One region of the Shewanella sp. 553 genome, then DNA from elsewhere that is predicted to be linked to it. Evidence: predicted binding sites of a transcription regulator. Region 1 holds the regulator's gene; the other holds the start of a gene.

Region 1 (5,181 bases):
ATGGATCGAAAATACAAACAGTGCCGTGCTATCGGGGCTATAAGTGGTGGATAGCGGAGCATAGAATGTCCAACCAAAGTTGGGCCCACCACCTTCCATAAAGAGTGAGCTTAATAATATGGTAAAGGCGAAGGGTAAAATCCAAAAGCTCCAGTTATTCATCCGTGGTAGCGCCATATCGGGCGCGCCAATCATCATGGGTATTAGCCAGTTTGCAAGCCCTGTAAAGGCGGGCATGACGGCACCAAACACCATGATCAAGCCGTGCACTGTGGTCATTTGATTAAAAAAGTTGGGCTCGACTAATTGTAATCCAGGCTGAAACAGTTCGGCTCGGATCACCATGGCCATGGCACCGCCAGTAAGAAACATAATAAAGCTGAACCATAGGTATAAGGTGCCGATATCTTTATGATTAGTGGTAAATAGCCAACGTTTTATGCCGGTTGGGTGAGCTTCGTGGTGTTCGTTAGACTCTTCAATATGAGCGGCATCCATATTGGCTTCGCGCGTTGTTGTATTCATCATGCCTCCCTATTGACCATGTTGACTAACGTCAGCGGCTTGGACGATATCACCGACATCATTGCCCCAAGCGTTACGCTCATATGTCACCACAGCCGCTATCTCCTGTGGTGTTAGCTGTCCAGCGAAGGCTTGCATTGCGGTGCCCGCCTTACCATTAACCACAATATCGATATGTGCTGTGACTGGGCCGGTGGCAATGGCGCTGGCTTTTAATCCGGGGAACACTCCTGGAAGTCCCATGCCATTTGGCTGGTGGCAGGCGGCGCAGCGTGCCATGTATATCTGCTCACCTTGGGTCATCAGTTCATCCATAGATAAGGTTTGCGATAACGAGGCTTCGGTTGCGGCGGCGGCGATTGTGGCTTGGTTTTTTTGCTCATCGATCCAGAGAGCAAAATCGGCCTCAGACAACACTTCAACCACTATGGGCATAAAGCCATGGTCCTTACCGCATAGTTCAGCACATTGGCCGCGGTACGTGCCGGGTTTATCCACGCGGGTCCAAGCTTCATTGATGAAACCGGGGTTAGCATCTTTTTTTACCGCAAAGGCTGGCACCCACCAAGAATGGATCACATCATCTGACGTCATCAAGAAACGCACTTTTTTATTAACGGGAAGCACTAGAGGTTTGTCGACTTCTAATAGATAGTTTTCGCCCTTCGTTTCACTGCCTTCAATTTGTGCTCTTGGGGTAGCGAGTAAACTGTAGTATTCGATATCGTGATCAAAATAACTGTAATGCCATTTCCACTGAGAACCTGTAACCTTGATGGTGATATCCGCATCGCTAGGGTCTTCCATGGCGATAAGAGTTTTAGTGGCAGGGATCGCCATCAGGATCAAGATGACAAAAGGGACGATAGTCCAAGCGATTTCGACTTTAGTGCTTTCATGAAAATTGGCAGCCACCGCACCTTTGGAGCGACGATGGTTAATGATGGAATAGATCATCACCCCAAACACTATGATGCCGATAGCGCAACAGATATAAAGAATGGTCATGTGAAGGCTAAAAACCTTGCCACTGATCTCAGTTACCCCTGGTGTCATATTAAGGGGCATATCGGCTGCGAATATGGGTGGGGCTAGTAATAACCCGAGCAAGCTATACCACAGATGCTTCACTAGACTTCTCCTCTGTCAATTGCGAAGGCAACTACAAAGAAAAGTTACACAGTATGTCTCGGCTCTATGCAAACTTTTCAGTTCCCAAAAAAGCAACGATGACTTCACAGTGCGCTGGTGGTATTGCTGTTGTTATTGCTGGTGGTTACCACGCTTGCACTTACGGCTGACTATATCAGGCTAATTTCCGCTTTATTGGACGCAGTGAGAGATCTACACTCGTTGGCCAATGAAACAGACCACTAAATTGTTCGGATATAACAAATAATCGTTGATATCTATTACTAACTTAATCGCTGTTTAAATATTGATCAAGATCACTTTTTTTTAATTTTTTTAAAACAGCAACAAAAAAGCCCCTCGCGGGGCTTAAGTATGGAAAGTTTGAACTGTAATGCTAGTGCAGTGAACTAAATAATGATGCTTGTTGATAGCCCAGATCTTGCTCTGTCAGGGCTGTTACAGGTAAGTGACTATTATCATCTTCAATCACAACACCTAGAGCCTGGGTACTTTTGGCGACCAATTGTAAGCGGCGGCAATCGCGAGCATCGAGTGCTTGGGTCCAACTGATCACCGCACTGGATGTACCACTAGTAAGCGCTTTTTCCATCGCCCACAGTGCTTCAACTTCATCTTTGGTGTGCACTAATAAGATTCTATCCATGCGTACCCCCGCATCGGCGAGCATCTGCTTATAGCCAATATTCGGTGGGCTAATCAGTACGACCCACTGGCCTTGTTGGCTTAATCTTGCTAATTGCGGTGTTAGCGCTTGCAACTCATGCTTACCTTGGGTACGACTCGATAATGTCGCAATGGTACTGTGCTGAGTTGGTTTGTGTTGCTTATTCATATCGACCCAAAGGCCGGGATGTCGCGGGGCATTACCCATTAGATTATTCATTGCCAATCTCCGTTGCGGATAACACCTACGGCCAGCCCTTCGATGCTAAGGCTTTGGGTAGATAGGTCGACGACTATCGGTGAATATTCTTCATTTTCGGCGTGAAGATATACAGTATTACCTTTCTTTTCAAAGCGCTTTACTGTGACATCATCTTCGACGCGAGCTACGACAACCTGCCCATTACTGGCTTGCTCCACCTTATGCACCGCAAGTAGATCGCCTTCGAGAATACCAATATTTTTCATGCTATCGCCGCGGACTCTTAAGAGAAAATCAGCGCTTGGGCGAAACATCGCTGGGTCAACTTTGTAGTGTTGCTCAACATGTTCTTGGGCCAAAATGGGTTCACCGGCAGCGACTTGTCCAATCAGTGGTAAACCAAGATCTTCGCTATCATCTTCTTGAGTTAGCTTAATACCTCGCGAGGTCCCAGGCATTATTTCGATGCAGCCTTTTTTGGCTAAGGCTTTTAAGTGCTCTTCGGCCGCATTGGCGCTTTTAAAGCCTAGGCGACGAGCAATTTCAGCTCGGGTAGGCGGCATGCCTGTATCGGCAATATTGCGTTTAATTAATTCTAATATTTCAGCTTGTCTAGGGGTTAATGGTCTCATTACAGATCCTGTCTTTCCATACAGTAACTGTTAGTATATACAGTATTTAAAGTAGCGCAAGGATTAAGCATATTTTTGTCGGCAATGTGGTGGGATTTGCTTAAAACTGAAAATAAGGTCGCAGATTTATTTTTATTGCAATCTGACTTTTTTAATTTAAATCAATGTTATGAATTTAATTTTACGGAAAGGATTCATTGAGTGTCGCTGAGTGGCGCGATTGCTCTCTTATCTGTTGAGACGATTTCAGTGCCAAGTTCGGGCGGTGAAACAAATAAGCAGGCTATAGGGTTTGGTTGCACCATGCACCTGCATTTATCCTTATCTTATGTCATTGAGCGAGGAGCTATTATGGCTTACTGGCGATAAGATCATCTAACAGGTGGTGGTAATCATGGATTGCGGGAAAGTCGGTAAATATTTTATGGGGCTTTTTACTATCAGGATTGCTTATGCCAAGCAAATACCCAACTCCAGCTTGTTTGGCGGCATGTAAGATAGCTTCGCTGTCATCGATAAATAAACACCGACTGGGTTGCAATTGATATTGGTTAAATAAGCTAGACCAAAATTGAGGGTGCTCTTTAGCAAAACCTGTTTCATGGCTGGAGATCATATGGTCTAACCCTTGCGCGAGCTCTGTGTGTTCTAGTTTGAGAGCTAGGCTTTGAGGATGGGCATTGGTCACTAATATTCTGGTTTTATGCTTTTGAGTCAATGCGCGTAGAAATGGCATGCTGTCTTGGCGTAACTGTATCCTGTCGGCCAATGTGCGTTGCAGCTGCACAATATCCAGTTGCAGTTGTTGCTGCCAGTAGTCGAGGCAATACCAATCCAAGGTGCCAACCACTTGGTCGTAGGCTTGTTCTACCAAGACATTAGCTTCATTTAGAGAGATGTTTCTGCTGTGACTTAAGGTTTGCGGCACTAGCTTGAGCCAAAAATGGCTATCAAAGTGTAAATCTAGCAGTGTGCCATCCATATCAAGCAGTACAGTATCGATTTTATCCCAAGGAAACATAAGGTCAGTAAAAAAATTCTATCGTGAGAGTTGTGGATTAGGCCCATCATAGTAAGATTGAACTGTGATGCAAACGTCATTTTATCAGGGACATTCATGTCGGACCAAAAGCCACAGATATTACATACACAAGTTGTTGCCCAGAGTCGGTTATTTCAAATTGAACAAGTGCACCTGAAATTTTCTAATCAGGTCGAGCGCCAGTATGAACGTATGAAAGGTAATAATCGTGGTGCCGTAATGGTGGTCCCTGTGTTGGGTGAGCAACTGCTGCTGGGCAGAGAGTACGCCGCAGGAACCCACAGCTATGAACTGGGCTTTCCCAAAGGGCTGGTTGATCCGGGAGAGACGCCTGAGCAAGCCGCTAATCGGGAGCTGCAGGAGGAGATAGGCTTTGGGGCTAAAAAATTAACCCATTTGATGGAGTTAAGTCTGGCGCCCAGCTATTTTGTCAGCAAGATGCAGATCTATATTGCAGAAGATCTGTATGAGAGTCGCCTTGAAGGCGATGAGCCCGAGCCAATAGAGGTTGTTTCTTGGCCGCTTGAACAGTGGTCAGGGCTATTGGCATTGGAAGACTTCTCAGAGTCTAGAAGTGTGAGTGCCTTGTTTTTAGCCCAGAAGCATTTAAAACTAAAATAGTTATTTCAATTCGGATATATGCATTACCTGTCTAGGTTGTTGGAGTTGTGATGAAGCCAGAAGAGTGTGTGGAACAGGTGATCGCCATCGCCGTTGAAGCGGGAATGGCCATCAAAGATATTTACCTTGAAGGTAGCTTTGATAAAGAAATTAAGGCGGATAATACCCCTGTGACGTCTGCCGATCTCGCTGCGCACCAAATTATCACCGCTGCGCTGACTCAGCTGACTCCTGATATTCCTGTGTTATCTGAAGAAGATGCCGACATCCCGTTATCCGATCGCGTCGATTGGCCCAGGTATTGGCTGGTCGATCCGTTAGATGGCACCGGAGAGTTTATT
Region 2 (5,181 bases), 1.7 Mb from region 1:
TGATAAGTGACGAGAGTCATGCCGATAATGGTCGCTTCCTGCGCGCCTCCGATATCGGCCTGAGCTACAGCGGCGAGCCGTTATCTGACAGCGATCCTTTTGTGGTGGTTAATGCGGCCTCAGAGCAACTCAACGTCAACACCCAAGACGATGCCGCGCAACTGTTTGTCGATAGGCAAGTCATTAGCCTTGGCAAAAACATACGAGTGAAATCCTCATTGCAACGCTTGAAAGAGGAAGCCTTTAAGCATGATTTAGCGTTTTATAGCCAACAGTGTGGCATCGCTGTAGCGCAAATCGAAGCCTTAGCACGTGAGTTCACCAGCCACGGTACCAAAGCGGTAGTCGATACCCATGGCGGCAATATGCACACCAATGGCTTTTATAACTCTTTTACTATTTTAATGCTTAACGCGCTGATTGGTAATATCAATATGAAAGGTGGTGCCATGGCTAAAGCTGGCGGCTACCCCACATCGGCCGCAGGCCCACGTTACGATTTCACCCAATTTAACGGCAAGACTAAGCCTAAAGGAGTTTTCTTATCTCGCAGTAAATTCCCCTACCAAAAAACCAGCGAATATAAACGCCGCGTCGCCGCAGGAGAATCACCTTATCCTACTCGCGCACCTTGGTACCCGATCTCAGCCCCGCTGCTCACCGAGCACTTATCGGCGGCTATCGACGGTTACCCTTATAAAGCCAAAGCCTGGATTAACCACATGGCTAACCCACTTTATGGGGTCCCCGGGCTAAATACCCTGCTGGGCGATAAGCTGAAAGATCCACAGCAATTAGGCCTGATTATCTCTATCGATGCCTTTATCAATGAGACTACCGCACTGTCTGATTATATTGTGCCCGACACTGTGACCTATGAAAGCTGGGGCATGTCTACCCCTTGGCACGGCGTGCCGACCAAAGCGGTCACCGCACGCTGGCCCATCGTTGAACCGCGCACAGAAAAAACGGCCGATGGTCGAGCGATTAACTTTGAAAACTTCATCATAGATGTAGCTAAGCGTATGGAGCTAGGCGGTTTTGGCGACAATGCCATACAGGACAGCCAAGGTAACTGGCATCCCATTCATAGCGCTGAAGATTTTTACCTGCGCGCAGCGGCAAACCTTGCCTATGCCAAAGGCGGCGTCCCGAGCGTCGAAGCCGAAGACATTGCCTGGTCAGGGCTTGAGCGACTCATGCCGGCGATGACCCGCACTCTAACAGGTGAAGAGATGCGAAAGGTAGGTTACATCTTTGCCCGTGGCGGTCGTTTTGAAGACGCCAGCCAAGCTTACCAGCAAGATAGAATGAAGCATCGCTGGGCTAAGCCACTGGCCATTTGGAATGAAACCGTCGGTACGTCAATCAACACCATGACCGGCGAGCGCTACCTAGGTTGTCCTACTTGGTCACCGCAGCGCTTGGCTGACGGCACACCATTTGAGCAGCAATACCCTAAAACACAGTGGCCGTTTAGCTTGACCAACTTCAAGTCAAACATCCATAGCTCGGTGTCTAATTTGTCACCGCGCCTTGCCTCGATTAAAGGGGTTAACCCTGTATATATTCACCCCATTGATGCTGAAAATGCGGCAATAAGCACAGGCGATCTGTTTGTGATTGAAACCCCAAGCGCTAAAACCCAAGCCTTAGCAATGGTCGTTGAGGGGATAATGCCCGGGACTTTAGGTTTTGAGCATGGGTTTGGCCATACCGAGCTAGGTGAGCGGGCTCATTGGATTGGTGATAAACAGCAACCCGTTAAAATGAAATCCAGAGATGGAGTCAATATTAACGATATCGGCCTTATCGACCCGACTCGTGAAGGCCAGGGCGTGATGCTCGACTGGGTGGTTGGCGCCGCCGTTCGCCAAGCCATACCAGCTAAGATTTATAAGGTGTAAGCACGCCGCTGGATTGATCCCAACCAACGCCGTCTGATCAACATGACGGCGTTTTTTTATGCCTTTGACTGATGCTATTTAGTCGATGCCAAGCCAGCAATCCCCTCGTGATGGAACATTAGCCAAATAGAATTAATCTCGTGGAATTAGCTAGGTGACATTAGCCGTACTGCATTAAGCGCTTGAAGCAGAACCATGGCGATAACCGATAGATACGGTTTTATTGCCAGTCGCTATAGAGATAAAAACGCCGCTGTATCAGCGGCGTATGGTGGCACTCATGTAAACTTCAGCTCACGGGCCTCAATCCACCAGGCCTGCAATTTAAGAGACTCTGATAAAGAGAAGTGGCGATAATGAAGATAAGCGATTGTAATTAATCAATCGCGTTATCGCTTTTGAAATTGCTGCATCAAACGTTGTAGATCGCTGAGCTGACTCACCAACTCAGAGCCACGATTTACCGAGTGATCGCTGCGCTCAATATTGGCCAATGACAACTGCTGAATGGAGATGATGTTGCTATTAATATCTTCAGTCACACTCGCCTGCTGATGCACCGCGGCAGCGATTTGATGACTCGCGCTGGCCACCTCACTCAACATACTATTGGCATGTTTCAGCACATCGCCGGTACGAACAGCATTGTCTCGACACACATCCGATAAATGGCTGCCTTGTTGCGTCGCTATCACGGCTTGGCCAGCGGTATCTTGCAGGTGAGCAATCATGGAGCGAATTTCTTCGGTGGAAGCTTGGGTTTTTGAAGCTAACGCTCTAACCTCATCGGCTACCACCGCAAATCCACGGCCACTCTCTCCTGCTCGAGCCGCTTCAATCGCCGCATTGAGTGCCAGCAGATTGGTCTGATCGGCTATGGTGCCGATGACTTCGAGGATCTTTTCAATCTCTTGGCTACTCACCGATAGATCGTTAATTATGCCGTTTGCACGCGCTAATTCTGAGTGCAGTTCTGCCACCGAGTCTATCGTGGTTTGCACATTATTGAGTCCGTCATCAGCAAGCTGATTCACTTGCTCCACTAATTGTGATGCCGCCATCGCATTATCAGCCACATCGCGAATTGAGCTGGACATTTCGGTTACCGCTGTCGCTACAGAGTCGGTATCGGCACCTTGCTTATTCAAGTTATGCTTAATCTCTTGCTGATTAACTAACTCGTGCTCAGCACTAACGTGGATCCCCTCTGCGGTTTCGCTGGCTCTGGCAACAATCGCACGCACCTCGGCTTTACGCTTTTGCAGCGCGAGCTCTATCATGGAATATTCATCATAACGCCCGGTATAGACGAGCTCCATCAACGGGTTATCATATGCTTGCGTCGCAAGTGTTGCCACCTGCCCTAAACGTCGTTGATGAAAAAACTCATTGAGTAACAGCCCGGCCATCGCCAATATCGATACCGTACCACCTAAGTGTACCGATGCGCCGCTCATCATAGCTAGGGTGCTGGCAAGCGCTGTTAACGCAGCAAGATAACGCGCCCAACGATAACTAAAGCGTGGCCTTGATAGCTTAGATGGCGTCTCTTTTTGGCTCATTTCGCTATAGAGCGCCTCTGCACGCTTAACCCATTCTCGGTTAGGCTTAGTGCGCACAGACTGATATTCAATAATTTTGCCCTTAGCATCGGTGATGGGGGTGATAAAGGCTGATACCCAATAAAATCCGCCTCCTTTACGGGCGTTCTTCACCAGTCCCATCCAACTGCGGCCAGATTGCACCGTTTGCCATAACTGCTTAAAGGCGGGCTTAGGCATATCGGCATGGCGCACAATATTATGTGGTTTACCAATTAATTCATCGGCTTGATAACCGGCAATATCACAAAAACCGGCATTAGCATAGGTGACTATACTGGAGGGATCTGTGGTTGAAATGAGATTAGCATCGAGTTCAAATTCGATTTCACGTTCTGCGTTAGTATGTTTATTTACCATATTATGGTGACTTATTTCCGAGCTGTGGTTGGTTTGTGTGCGGCGCAGTGCACTATGACTGGCAGGCCCTGTACGTAAAAGAGTTCGCTGCCGATCACAGTTGCTAGCGTTTTGAATGGAAACGCAGTTGTAATCGATACAGGATCAGCAACTATGGTATCAATTTCATTATTCAAACGATACAGGACCAACAACTATAGTATTAATTTCGTTATCCAAATAAATGAGGTGAACGACACAATATGAGCTTGCTCACTCATCAGCTCATTTATCTTGCCAAGCGCACAGCTGACAACTGGTCAAATCCATATTGTTAACATCGCTAGTCGCTTATGCTTGTATCGACTGTTTCAGAACTTATTCATATTCCGCTTGTGCTGTTTTACTGTTATTATGTACAGCTGTATTTCTCTGCTATGTGCCTTCATGTTATCTGCCACTGTTAAAACTCAGATCCGCACCATCTATAAAGACATTGCGGCCGCCTTGCCCAACTTTCGCTCTCGGCGCGAGCAAAACTACATTGTGGCAGAGATCTCAAAAACATTAGCAGGTGAATATGACAAACATAGGCGCATCATTGTCGTCGAAGCTGGCACGGGTATTGGTAAGTCGTTGGCTTATATTCTAGGCACCATTCCATTAGCCTTAGCCAGCAAGAAAAAAGTCTGTATCGCCACCGCCACGGTGGCGCTGCAAGAGCAGTTACTCAATAAAGATTTACCCTTCTTTTTACGGCAATCTGGACTCGACTTTACCTTTGGTCTGGTTAAGGGGCGTCAACGCTATATCTGCTTAGCCAAACTTGAAATGCTCATTGGCAGTGATGACGGCACCCAGATGGCCATGTGGCAAACTAAACCCGATAACAGCCAGATAGCCCTATTACAAAGTTTGTTAAAAGATTTCCATGAAGGTCGTTGGAATGGCGAGCGCGATACCCTAACGCAACAATTGCCCGATCATCTTTGGAGCCAAATCGCCTGCGACAAACACAGCTGTCATCGGCAACTAGCCAGTCATCGTCACTGCCCATTTCATAAGGCCCGTGAAGATATTGATAACTGGGATGTGTTAATCGCTAACCACAGTCTGCTTTTTGCCGACTTGGAACTAGGCGGCGGGGTGATCTTGCCCGATCCTGAAGATCTCTACTATGTGATTGACGAGGCCCATCACCTCCCCGTTGTCGCCAGAGACTTTTCCAGCGCGCAGGCGACCCTTAGAGGCGCGGTGGATTGGTTAGAAAAGATCGGCAAAACCACAGCTAAACTGCAAAATCAGCTTAAGAGTAATCATATTATTGCCCCTGC

Evidence for each region. Region 1 encodes LexA, which represses DNA repair genes until DNA is damaged. Its sites were predicted from a motif close to TACTGTATNNNNATACAGTA; they were not measured.
Region 2: the regulator LexA is predicted to act here: its motif matches at 4,252-4,271, upstream of dinG (ATP-dependent DNA helicase DinG).

What each region holds. Positions count from the first base shown of each region.
Region 1 is NZ_CM181701.1:108,299-113,479, forward strand. It holds gene ctaD (cytochrome c oxidase subunit I) at 1-525, opposite strand, end outside; partial or broken gene coxB (cytochrome c oxidase subunit II) at 544-1,656, opposite strand; gene AC5YBZ_RS00505 (cell division inhibitor SulA) at 2,054-2,563, opposite strand; gene lexA (transcriptional repressor LexA) at 2,560-3,177, opposite strand; gene yrfG (GMP/IMP nucleotidase) at 3,527-4,198, opposite strand; gene nudE (ADP compounds hydrolase NudE) at 4,295-4,840, shown strand; gene cysQ (3'(2'),5'-bisphosphate nucleotidase CysQ) at 4,891-5,181, shown strand, end outside.
Region 2 is NZ_CM181701.1:2,452,384-2,457,564, forward strand. It holds gene AC5YBZ_RS10985 (tetrathionate reductase subunit A) at 1-1,907, shown strand, start outside; gene AC5YBZ_RS10990 (methyl-accepting chemotaxis protein) at 2,297-3,868, opposite strand; gene dinG (ATP-dependent DNA helicase DinG) at 4,295-5,181, shown strand, end outside.